Regions from separate parts of the Leclercia adecarboxylata genome, predicted to be linked through region 1. Evidence: riboswitches for the same ligand, from Rfam matches in the RefSeq annotation. Region 1 holds a riboswitch; each other region holds the start of a gene.

The links. Region 1 has a riboswitch for thiamine pyrophosphate ahead of thiB (thiamine ABC transporter substrate binding subunit). Riboswitches for the same ligand answer to the same signal wherever they lie in the genome.
Region 2: another riboswitch for thiamine pyrophosphate. It lies ahead of thiM (hydroxyethylthiazole kinase); the one in region 1 lies ahead of thiB (thiamine ABC transporter substrate binding subunit).
Region 3: another riboswitch for thiamine pyrophosphate. It lies ahead of thiC (phosphomethylpyrimidine synthase ThiC); the one in region 1 lies ahead of thiB (thiamine ABC transporter substrate binding subunit).

Annotation. Positions count from the first base shown of each region.
Region 1 is NZ_CP040889.1:2,847,829-2,851,981, forward strand. Features, by position in the region: gene thiP (thiamine/thiamine pyrophosphate ABC transporter permease ThiP) at 1-1,491, opposite strand, end outside; gene thiB (thiamine ABC transporter substrate binding subunit) at 1,467-2,450, opposite strand; TPP riboswitch at 2,485-2,584, opposite strand; gene sgrR (HTH-type transcriptional regulator SgrR) at 2,621-4,153, opposite strand, start outside.
Region 2 is NZ_CP040889.1:326,669-330,821, forward strand. Features, by position in the region: gene fbaB (class I fructose-bisphosphate aldolase) at 1-929, opposite strand, end outside; gene thiD (bifunctional hydroxymethylpyrimidine kinase/phosphomethylpyrimidine kinase) at 1,048-1,848, opposite strand; gene thiM (hydroxyethylthiazole kinase) at 1,845-2,615, opposite strand; TPP riboswitch at 2,651-2,747, opposite strand; gene FHN83_RS03430 (membrane lipoprotein lipid attachment site-containing protein) at 3,070-3,531, shown strand; gene FHN83_RS03435 (diaminobutyrate--2-oxoglutarate transaminase) at 3,774-4,153, shown strand, end outside.
Region 3 is NZ_CP040889.1:2,293,864-2,298,016, reverse strand. Features, by position in the region: gene hemE (uroporphyrinogen decarboxylase) at 1-912, opposite strand, end outside; gene nudC (NAD(+) diphosphatase) at 955-1,728, opposite strand; gene FHN83_RS12785 (Rsd/AlgQ family anti-sigma factor) at 1,824-2,321, shown strand; TPP riboswitch at 2,375-2,483, shown strand; gene thiC (phosphomethylpyrimidine synthase ThiC) at 2,560-4,153, shown strand, end outside.

The DNA.
Region 1 (4,153 bases):
CTGGTAAAGCCAGAACGGCAGGGTGCGGAAATCATCGTTGCCAAACAGCGCCACCACGCCGAAATCACCGATAGACAGCACGCAGGCAAAGGCCAGCGCCTGGGCCAGAGGGCGTTTCAGGGCGCGCAGCTCCACCACCTTCAGCCGCTGCCAGCCGTGCATTCCCAGGGAGTCGCAGAGCAGGGTATAGCGGGCGCTGAGATCGCGCATCGGGTTTTCCAGCACTTTCAGCGCGTAGGGGATCGCCATCAGGGCGTTGGTAAAGATGACTATGCCATCGGCCGATTCAGGCAGGCCGACAGTGCTGTTGAACAGCAGGAAAAAACCGCTCGCCAGCACGATGCCGGGCATCGCCAGGATCAGCATCCCGCTGAGATCCAGCGCCTGTCCGGCTACGAACGCCTGGCGGGCATACAGCTCCCGGCTGGTCCACAGCAGCATCATGGTCAGCAGCACGCAGAGCAGCCCGGCACCCAGCGCAATGCGCAGCGAGGTGCCCAGCGCCTGCCAGAGCACCGGCTGTTGCAGCACCGACAGCAGGTTGAGATTCAGACCGTCGACCACCACCGCCAGCAGCGGCGGGATCAGCAGCAGTAGCGCCAGGGCGATCAGCAGGCCATCGGTCAGACGGCTACGCAGGTTGTCCTGCGGATCGCGCCAGCCTGCGAGCTGGTTACTGCCGACGGGGATGGCTTTTCCCAGCCGCTGGCTCAGCATCACCAGCCCCAGACAGCAGACCATCTGCACGATGGCAAGCAGTGCCGCACGGCCCGGATCATAGTCGTAGCTCAGGGCCTGATAGATAGCGAGCCCGATGGTGGTGGCCTGCGGCCCGCCGCCGAGCGAGAGCACGGTGGCGAAGCTGGCAAAGCAGAGCATGAAGATCAGCGCCGCAACCGGCGGGATCTGACGGCGTAGCCAGGGCCACTCAACGAAGCGGAAAAATGACCAGCCGCGCATTCCGAGCTGGGCCGCAAGCTGGCGCTGCTCGCCGGGGATATTCTCCAGCGCCTGCAGCAGCAGACGCGTGGCCATCGGCATGTTGAAAAAGACGTGCGCCAGCAGGATCCCCTGCAGGCCATAGGGCGAGAAGGTCCACTCAAGTCCGAGCGCCTGGCACAGGACGGCCAGCCAGCCCTGACGTCCGTAGACGCTGAGAATGCCAAATATCGCCACCAGCACCGGCAGGATCAGGGTCATGGCGCACAGGCGCAGCAGCGCCTGCCTGCCCGGGAACCGTCGCCGGTAGAGGGCGCGGGCAAGAAATATTGCGGGGGTCACCGAGAGCAGGGCGGAGAGAAACGCCTGCCAGAAAGAGAAGCGGATAACGTGCCACAGATAGCTGTCGTGCAACAGCGCCGCGACGTCGGTGGCTGGCGCGTTAAACCACAGCGCCAGAAAAGCCCCCAGGGCGACGGACACCATCAGGATGGCGGCCAGAAGCCCCGGGAGTAACCAGCCGGCGATTAGCGGCTGACGGCGCGTTGCCATTCACCGATCCAGGCAGCACGTTTCCCGGCCACTTCCTGTGGGGTAAATTCCAGCGTGGTTTGCGGTTTCACCAGGGTGTCAAAACCGGCCGGTAACGTCACGTTGGTCACCGGGTACATCCAGTTGCCGGTCGGGATGGCGTTCTGGAACGACGGGGAGACCATAAATTTCAGGAACTTTTCGGCCAGTTCCGGCTGTTTGCTGGCGGCAGTACGGGCGGCGACTTCCACCTGCAGATAGTGGCCTTCAGCAAAGTCCGCGGCAGCGTAGTTCTCTTTTTTCTCTGAAATAATGTGATACGCCGGAGAGGTGGTGTAGCTCAGCACCAGGTCGCTTTCGCCTTTCAGGAACAGACCGTAGGCTTCGCTCCAGCCTTTGGTCACGGTGACGGTTTTAGCGGCCAGCTTCTGCCAGGCTTCCGGCGTTTTGTCGCCGTACACTTTTTGCATCCACAGCAGCAGACCCAGCCCCGGGGTGCTGGTGCGCGGATCTTCGTAGATCACGCGCCATTTTTTATCGCTCTCAACCAGCTCTTTCAGGCTTTTCGGTGGGTTTTTCAGCTTGTTTTTGTCATAGACAAAGGCGAAGTAGCCGTAATCGAAGGGCACAAAGGTGTCGTTTTTCCAGCCGCCAGGGACGTTAACCGCATCGGTCGGCACGCCGCTTTTGGCGAACAGCCCGGTCTGCGTCGCCGCTTCCAGCAGGTTGTTATCCAGACCCAGCACCACGTCGGCTTTGCTGTTTTTACCTTCCATGCGCAGGCGGTTCAGCAGCGAGACGCCATCCTCCAGCGCCACAAACTTCAGCTCGCACTTGCAGTCGGCTTCAAAGGCTTTTTTGACCGCCGGGCCAGGGCCCCAGTCGGCAGCGAAAGAGTCGTAGGTGTAGACCGTCAGCACAGGACTGGCTACGGCAGGCAGCGCAACCAGCGCCAGCAGGGGAAGAACAGTTTTGAACACTTTGCACCTCATTGTTTGAGAGTGGCAAAGGATTTTGAGCGACAGCCTCAAATCCCTTCGCCGGCGTTATCCGGATCAGGTTCGACGGGTATTTTCTCAGCACACGCTTTCGCGCAGCACCCCGTTGAGAACGGCGGTATTGTAATGATTTGGTGAATATTACGAAAGTGTTATGGTTCCGGCGGCGCAAACCACGCCGATTTAAAGTCAAACCAGCCCAGCGTATTCATGCGTAAGCCGCGCATACTGCGCTGCCCCTGGATCATCAGCCAGTGGTGGATCAGCGGGACAATCGCCTGCTGGGCCAGCAGCTGCTGGCACCAGACCGCAAGATTCATCTCCCCGGCGCGCCACTGGGCGGCGTCCTGCTGCCAGTCCCGCGCGATGCAGTTTTGCAGAAGCGGTACCTCATACAGATGGGAGAACAGCGAGAAATCCAGCGGCAGGGTGAAGTTGACGCTGTTGAGCCAGATGTCGCTAACGATCTCTCCCCGATGCCACTCCTCGTAGCTGACCTCCTGAATGTTGAGCATCACCTGCTCGGCGGCCAGCAGCTCGCTCATCATTCTGGCGATCACCCGGTGTTCAATATGTTCGCGGTAGAAGGTCAGGGTGATGCTCTCCAGCCCGGCCGGTTTATCGCCGCGTCCCGGGCGGGCATGGTGCCAGCGCGGCAGCAGGCCATACGCCGGGAACCAGTAGGACTGGTACATCTCTTCGGCCTGATAGATCAGATTGGCAGGAGAGAGGATCCGGCTTATCCACTGGCGCACCTCGCCGCTGGCACCGCGATGGGAGCGGGCATCGAACAGCAGATAGTAGCACCCCTCTTCGAGGCGGCTCTCTACCGCCTTTTCTCCCTCTGTTGGCCCTTCGAGGGTCAGGCCGACGCTCAGCTCTTCGTTGAGATCCGGCAACACCCAGACGTTCACTTCGTCAATCAAGGCCCGGTAGCCAAAGTAATCCTCGAAGGCGCGGATCTTCAGCTGATTATTGTTGTTGCGGGAAACGGCGTAAGGCCCTGTGCCTACCGGATGGCCGGCAAAGTTGGGCATGGTTTCCCACTCGCGCGGCAGGATCATCGAGGGTACATACCCCAGCAGCCACGGCAGCCAGCGGTCGGGCTGAGAGAGCTGAATATCCAGAGTCCAGGCCGTGGGAGACTGGATCCGGCTGATGTGCGAGTAAAGAGGCAATTCGCGGGCGCGCTGCAACGTGGCGATGACGTCGGCCATCTCCAGCTCGCGTCCGTGATGGAAATGGATGCCGGGCCGTAAAAAAAATCGCCAGTGCAGCGGGGAAAGCTGCTGCCAGTGGTGGGCAATGTCGGCTTCCAGTTCCCCATTTTCCTCATTTATGCGCGTCAGGCCGCTAAAAATCTGCCGCGCCATGTGGGTTTCAGATCGCCGTAATGCGCTGCCCGGTAACAGGTTTTTCATCGGACGATAGTAGAGCACCCGCAGGATGTGCTTGCCCTGACGGAAGCTGCGTCCGAGGTGGGAAACCAGCATCTGGCGCACCGCGGCTTTATCGCCCACCAGCTGCACCAGCTGTTCGATGCGATCCTGCTCGAGCAGATCTTCCGCCCGCTGCTGCTGAAGCGCGAGGCCGGTGTAGAGAAAGGTGAGGCGCGAACGCTTGCCGCGCCCGGCTTCGGCTTCCCAGCTCAGCCATCCCTGCTGCTGCATGGTGTTAAGCAGGGT
Region 2 (4,153 bases), 2.5 Mb from region 1:
TTATTAATAACGGCCGTGCGTACCGCATCGGTGAGATCGGTTTCGCCCCCCGCTGCACCGCCGGAGTTGATGAGCCCCGCGCGGCCCATATAGCAGTTCGCCAGCTGGTAGCGCACCAGGTCGATAGGGTTGTCGCTGGTCAGTTTGCTGTAGACCCGATCGTCGGTATAGCCAAACTTGACCGCCTTATAACCGCCGTTATTTTCGGCCATTTTCTGCTTCACAATATCCGCCCCGATGGTGGCCGCCAGATGGTTGGCCTGTCCGGTTAAATCGGCGGAAACGTGGTAATCCGTGCCGTCTTTATTAAAGGCCGGGTTACGCAGATAGGCCCACAGCACCGTCACCATTCCTAACTCATGGGCGCGCTCAAAGGCGGCGGAGATCTCTTCAATCTGACGGCGCGACTGCTCTGAGCCGAAATAGATGGTCGCCCCGACCGCCACCGCGCCCATGTTGAACGCCTGCTCGACGCTGGCATAGAGGGTCTGGTCATATTCGGTTGGATAGCTCAGGGTTTCATTGTGGTTGAGCTTGACCAGGAACGGAATGCGGTGCGCATAGCGCCGGGAAACCGACGCCAGCACGCCGTAGGTAGAGGCGACGCAGTTGCAGCCAGCTTCAATCGCCAGTTCAACGATGTTCTTCGGATCAAAATAGAGCGGGTTGGCGGCAAACGACGCACCGGCCGAGTGCTCCACCCCCTGGTCCACCGGCAGGATCGACAGATAGCCGGTTCCGCCCAGACGCCCGGTGTTATACAGCGTCTGCATATTTCGCAAAACCGCTGGCGGGCGGTTGTTGTCGATCATCACGCGGTCGACGTAGTCGTGGCCAGGCAGATAGAGCTGGTCGGCTGGAATAGTCATACAACGATGCTGTAACAGGCTGTCGGCGTCTTTGCCAAGCAACTGCGCAATATCAGTCATAGTTTTGCTCCCCTTAGTGCCGACAGGCTGTCGGCATGTTTTCTCCAGGCTCACAGGATTGCGAGCCCCCTAAGCCTGGTCTGTGGGTAGCGAATTTTCCAGCTATGGGCGGTAACCTTTACCACCACGCATGGAAATGGTGGACCGGACCCATGCCCTGCCCCACCTCCAGCGTGTCCGCCTGCGCCAGCGCGCAGGAGAGCCAGGTTTTGGCCTCGCGCACCGTATCCGCCCAGCTATCGTGACGCGGGCGCAGCGCAGCCAGAGCGGCCGAGAGGGTGCAGCCGGTGCCGTGGGTGTTTTTGGTCTTCACGCGCGGGGCGGTAAAGCGCACCGTTCCGTCGCGGGTGAACAGCCAGTCGGGGCTTTCGGGATCGTCAAGATGACCGCCCTTCATCAGCACCGCTTCACACCCCATCGCCAGCAGGGCATAACCCTGCTCTTTCATCTCCTGCTCGCTGCGGGCGTGAGGGGCATCCAGTAGCGCTGCGGCTTCGGGCAGGTTTGGCGTGATAAGCGCCACCTGCGGCAACAACTTTTTACGCAGCGTTTCGACGGCAGAAGGTGAAAGCAGCGGGTCGCCGCTTTTCGCCAGCATCACCGTGTCCAGCACTACGTTTTTAACCTGATGACGCAGCAGCTGCTCCGCCACGGCCTCGACGATATCGGTTTCGGCCAGCATGCCGATCTTGGTGGTGTCGATGCGCACATCGCTGAACACCGATTCCAGCTGCGCCGCCACAAAATCGGGTTCAATACGATAGACCGACTGCACTCCGCGGGTATTCTGCGCCACCAGGGCGGTGATCACCGAGCAGCCATACGCCCCCAGCGCCGAGAAGGTTTTCAGGTCGGCCTGGATCCCGGCACCGCCGCTTGGGTCTGTGCCGGCAATAGTCAGGGCATTAATGCGTTTCATTGTTGTGCCCCCAGTTCCCACAGGGCATCCAGAAAGGCCGCGGCAAAACTGCCCGGTCCGCGGCTTTGGGCTGCCGCAAGGGTTCCGGCCCGTTTCATCCAGCCGCAGGCCGCCGCGATGTTTTCCAGCCGGTCGCCCGGCAGTGAACAGCTGGCCGCCACTACCGCCGACAGCGCGCAGCCGGTGCCCACCACACGGGTCATCATCGGATCGCCCCCGGTAACCGTCTGGGTACGCAGCCCGTCGGTGACGTAATCCACTTCCCCCGTCACCACCACGATGGCATTGGTTTGCCGCGCCAGCGCCTGGGCCGCAGGCAGCGCGCTGGCCGCTGTATCGGTGGTGTCCACACCGCGTCCGCCCGCGCTCATCCCGGCAAGGGCGAGGATTTCCGAGGCATTGCCGCGAATGGCCGCCGGTTTGAGGACGAGGATCTGCTGACAGAACCGGGTGCGGTATCCCAGCGCGCCGACGGCTACCGGGTCCAGCACCCAGGGTTTACCGGCGGTAACCGCGCTCTCAATGGCCCGGCGCATCGCCTGGGCGCGCGACGCGGTTAACGTCCCGACGTTAATCAGCAGCGCATCAGCGATAGCAGAGAATTGTTCCGCCTCTTCGGCTTCAATCACCATCGCCGGTGACGCGCCGAGCGCCAGCAACACGTTGGCGGTAAAGGTCTGCACGACGTCGTTGGTCATACAGTGGGTGAGCGGAGAACGGGTTCGGAAGTGGTGTAAGGCATGTAAATTGAGCAGGTCAGGCTGCATGGTATCGCTCCTGCCTTGCGCGAAGAAGCGATAGCCCGGAGGGCATCTGACTTCCCTACGCTGGCATTATCCAGATCAGGTGGTACGGGTATTTCTCAGCCTTCACAAAGAAGGGCACCCCGAGTCAAATTACATAATGTAACGGTGGCAGCGTAGAGGATGCGTCTGGCAATAGCAAGGGGCTTTCTGGCGCTTCGCCACTCCTCCTGCTTACATCTCTGACACCCTTTTCTAACCCAGCAATAACCAGCTGCCAGGATAACTCTCAAGAAATTAGCTATTCGTGCTAAATGTGATCTTCGTCAACCTGAGACAACGCCCCTTGCGTGATATTCAGCGCGCGCCACTGGTGCGTCTCTAATATAGACACCAGCAAAAAGTGGCCAGGCCAATAATAATTATCGAATCAACAACCGGGGAACAGACGATTTCCCCTTTCCTTTAAGGTTAATGTATGAAAAAGATTCTGTTGGTGGGTGTGATTGCCGCTTTGCTGGCGGGCTGTGTCTCTGAAGAGCAGCGCTTAGCGCAGTGTGAGGCCAAAGGCGTAAGCCGTGACGCCTGCTACATTGCCGACCAGAACCGTCAGGCCACCATCAATGCCGCAGCGGAAAAACAGGCGCTCGAGAATGCGCATGAAGCCGTACAGCATGGCCAGGCGGCGCACGTTGCCGATCCGCTGCGTGAAGCCTCCTTCAGCGCCAACGGTATTAAAGCCAGCATCAATAACGGCTTCACCCAGGCCACCATCAACGGCAAGAAAGCCGTGGTGAAACGCTCAAATGCGAATTTCTACGAGGTGAAAGGCGCGGGTTACGTGCTGTCGATCTCACTGGATGCGAACGGCGTGACCGACGCTTCATGGAATAAAACCCATGGCCGCGATCACGGTATTCTGAACGTCGTCCAAAAGTAGTTCTAAAGCGTTCTAAAACGCCCCGCTTTTATACCCGAAGCCTCCCCCTGGAAACCTCAGGTGCCATGCGGGGTTACGCCCTACGCGCGTTGATTCAACGCGCGTAACAAAACGATAAACAATTAACCATTGAGCCCCGGGCAAAAAGGCTCTATATTGGCCGCGATTTTTGATGCCCTTCTCATTTTCTTAATTAATTATTCAATCGGAGCCACGTGCTGAGCTGCGGTTGTAGGAGTGATATGATGACGGATAAAGTCCGTATTGATACTTTGAATGCCTCTTCTTTCAAAACCAACGAAACCTATCTGGCCCGTCAGGCCGAAATGGAATCCAATGTCAGGAGTTATCCGCGCAAGCTGCCTTTAGCCATTACTAAGGCGGACGGGGTGTGGATCACCGACGCGGATAACAAAGAGTATCTTGATTGCCTGGCCGGTGCGGGAACGCTGGCGCTGGGTCATAACCATCCTGATGTGCTGAAAAGCATTCAAAGTGTCATTACCAGCGGCTTGCCGTTACATACCCTGGATCTGACCACGCCGTTGAAAGACGCGTTTTCAGAATACCTGCTCTCTATGCTGCCAGGCCAGGGCAAAGAGTACTGCCTGCAGTTCACCGG
Region 3 (4,153 bases), 550 kb from region 1:
AATACGGGCGGCCGGAGCATACAGCATAGACGGATCCATGTTGCCCTGCAGGGCGACTTTGTCCCCCACGCGACGGCGCGCATCGGCGATATCGGTGGTCCAGTCGAGGCCCAGCGCATCACAGCCGGTCTCTGCCATCGCTTCCAGCCACTGGCCTCCGCCTTTGGTGAACAGCGTTACCGGCACGCGGCGCCCTTCGTTTTCACGCAGCAGGCCATCGACGATTTTATGCATGTAGTAGAGCGAGAACTGCTGATAATCGCGGCCCGTCAGCACTCCGCCCCAGGTGTCGAAGATCATCACCGACTGCGCGCCCGCTTTGATCTGCGCGTTCAGATAGAGGGTGACGCTTTTCGCCAGCTTTTCGAGCAGGGCATGGAGCGCCAGCGGATCGGCGTACATCATCTTCTTGATAACGGTAAAGGCTTTGCTGCTGCCGCCTTCGACCATGTAGGTCGCCAGCGTCCACGGACTGCCGGAGAAACCAATCAGCGGTACTTCGCCTTTCAGCTCGCGGCGAATAGTGCGCACCGCGTTCATCACATAACCGAGTTCCTGCTCCGGGTCCGGGATCGGCAGGTTGTCGATGTCCGCTTTGCTCTTGATGGGAGAAGAGAAGCGCGGACCTTCGCCGGTTTCAAAGTACAGACCAAGCCCCATCGCATCCGGGATGGTCAGGATATCTGAGAAGAGGATCGCCGCGTCCAGCGGATAGCGGCGCAGCGGCTGAAGGGTCACTTCGCAGGCCAGCTCCGCATTTTTGCACAGCGACATAAAATCGCCCGCCTGCGCACGCGTGGCTTTATATTCCGGCAAATAGCGGCCCGCCTGGCGCATCATCCATACCGGGGTGATATCAACGGGTTGGCGCAGCAGCGCACGCAGATAACGATCGTTCTTCAGTTCGGTCATTTTTGCAGTTCCTTAAGCGTCTTATTCCCAGTGTATCACGTCTCAGATATCGTCAGCCCGACACATTGCCACGGTATCTTCTATCAGGCGGCGCGCCACGGTGCCGGGCGGTGGGAGCAGCGGTAAATCGTCGTAACGATACCAGTCGGCTGACAGCAACTCTTTCGGGTCGATGACGATCTCGCCGCTGTCGTACTCGGCCATAAAGGCGGTCATCAGCGATTGCGGGAACGGCCACGGCTGGGAGGTGACGTAGCGCAGGTTCTTCACTTTGATACCGCTCTCTTCCATCACTTCACGCGCAACGGCCTGCTCCAGCGTTTCGCCCACTTCCACAAACCCGGCCAGCACGGTATGCACCCCGTTGCGATGACGGGTATGTTGCGCCAGCAGGATGGTGTCTTCACGACGGATAGCGACGATGATGCACGGCGCGATTTGCGGATAGTAGCGTTCGCGGCAGTGGCTGCAGAGCATGGCCCATTCGGTTTTGCTTGGGTGCATGGTGTGGCCGCAGTAGCCGCAGTATTTATGCGAGCGATAAAACTCGGCCAACTGCACAGCGCGGCCGGCCAGCTGGAACAGGCCGACATCGAGATCGAGCACCTGGCGAACCGATCCCATATCGTGGCGACGATTTTGTTGGATCAACCACACAGAATCGCCCTGCCACTCGCCAATGTTTAGTGCGGGTTGACCCGCAAGATCGAAATTTCCGGCTTCGCCATGTGGTAATTCACCACCGGGCAACCATAATTTTTGTTCATGGCTGACTAACCACCAGCCGCGATCCGATTTTTCAATTATACGATCCATATCTATTGCACTACCTTTGCTTCACAGGCATGTTGGTAACAATACTATTACATTTTGGGTGGGCAGCTTTTAATCTTAACCTTGCGGAGTCAAACATGCTAAACCAGCTAGAAAACCTGACAGAGCGCGTTGGCGGAAGTAACAAACTGGTCGATCGCTGGCTGCACGTACGTAAACATCTGCTCGTTGCCTACTACAATCTCGTTGGCATTAAGCCGGGTAAAGAGTCCTACATGCGCCTGAATGAAAAAGCGCTGGACGATTTTTGCCAGAGCCTGGTCGACTACCTTTCCAATGGTCATTTCAATATTTATGAACGCATTATCGGTGAAATGGAAGGTAACAGCCCGTTTTTAGCGGCCACCAAACTCTACCCTCTGCTGGAAGCCAACACTCAGCAGATCATGGATTATTACGACTCCACGCTCGAAAATGCCATCGATCAGGACAACTATCTGGAATTTCAGCAGGCACTTTCTGATATCGGCGAGGCGCTGGAGCAACGATTTACGCTGGAAGACAACCTGATCGCCCTCGCGCTGGATCACAATCTGAAAGCCAGCAACGAAGATAACGTCGCCCGACCGGCTTGAGTTATTTATCGTTAACGCGTAATTTACATTTACTGCTCCCGCTGTAGGGGAGCAAATTCTTGTCGGAGTGCCCAGTGCGAAAGCCGGGCTGAGACCGTTAATTCGGGATCCGCGGAACCTGATCAGGTTAAGACCTGCGAAGGGAACAAGAGTCAATTTACTGTATCGCCCCCGGGCGATCCTCTCTTGCTTCATCCGTCGTCTGACAAGCCACTTCCTGAACTTACTGGAACGAGCTATGTCTGCCACAAAAATGACCCGCCGCGAACAGCGCGCACACGCCCAACACTTCATCGATACCCTGGAAGGCACCGCTTTCCCAAACTCTAAACGCATCTATCTGACCGGCTCCCGGGATGATATCCGCGTACCGATGCGCGAGATCCAGCTCAGCCCGACGCTCATCGGCGGCAGTAAAGAAAACCCGCAGTTTGAAGAGAACGAAGCGGTGCCGGTCTACGACACCTCCGGGCCTTACGGCGATCCGGCGGTGGCCATTAATGTCCAGCAGGGGCTGGCGAAACTGCGCCAGCCGTGGATTGACGCGCGTGACGACAGCGAAGCGCTGAACGAGCAAAGCTCGGCTTATACCCGCGAACGCCTGGCCGATGATGGCCTGGACGAGCTGCGCTTCACCGGTCTTCTCACGCCGAAGCGTGCCAGGGTGGGCAAATGCGTCACCCAGCTGCACTACGCCCGTCAGGGGATCGTCACGCCGGAGATGGAGTTTATCGCCATTCGCGAAAACATGGGCCGCGAGCGCATCCGTGGCGAGGTGCTGCGCCACCAGCATCCGGGTGAAGGCTTTGGGGCTCGTCTGCCGGAGAACATCACCCCGGAGTTTGTGCGTGACGAAGTGGCCGCCGGCCGCGCCATCATCCCCGCCAACATCAACCATCCGGAATCGGAGCCGATGATCATCGGGCGTAACTTCCTGGTGAAAGTGAATGCCAATATCGGTAACTCAGCGGTCACCTCCTCCATCGAAGAAGAGGTGGAAAAACTGGTCTGGTCGACGCGCTGGGGGGCGGACACCGTCATGGACCTCTCCACCGGTCGCTATATTCACGAGACCCGTGAGTGGATCCTGCGTAACAGCCCGGTGCCGATTGGTACCGTCCCCATCTACCAGGCGCTGGAGAAGGTGAACGGCATCGCGGAAGACCTCACCTGGGAGGCTTTCCGGGATACCCTGCTGGAGCAGGCCGAACAGGGTGTGGATTACTTCACCATCCATGCGGGCGTGCTGCTGCGCTACGTGCCGATGACCGCTAAACGCCTGACCGGCATCGTCTCACGTGGCGGTTCTATCATGGCGAAATGGTGCCTGTCCCATCATCAGGAGAACTTCCTGTATGAGCACTTCCGCGAAATCTGCGAGATCTGCGCCGCCTACGACGTTTCGCTGTCGCTGGGCGATGGCCTGCGTCCGGGCTCCATTCGCGACGCCAACGACGAAGCGCAGTTTGCCGAACTGCACACTTTGGGCGAGCTGACCAAAATTGCCTGGGAGTATGACGTTCAGGTGATGATTGAAGGCCCGGGCCATGTGCCGATGCAGATGATCCGCCGCAACATGACCGAAGAGCTTGAGCACTGCCACGAAGCGCCGTTCTATACCCTGGGGCCGTTGACCACCGATATCGCACCGGGTTACGACCACTTCACCTCCGGCATTGGCGCGGCGATGATTGGCTGGTTCGGCTGCGCGATGCTTTGCTACGTGACGCCGAAAGAGCATCTCGGTCTGCCGAACAAAGAGGACGTGAAGCAGGGGCTGATCACCTACAAAATTGCCGCCCACGCCGCCGACCTGGCGAAGGGCCATCCGG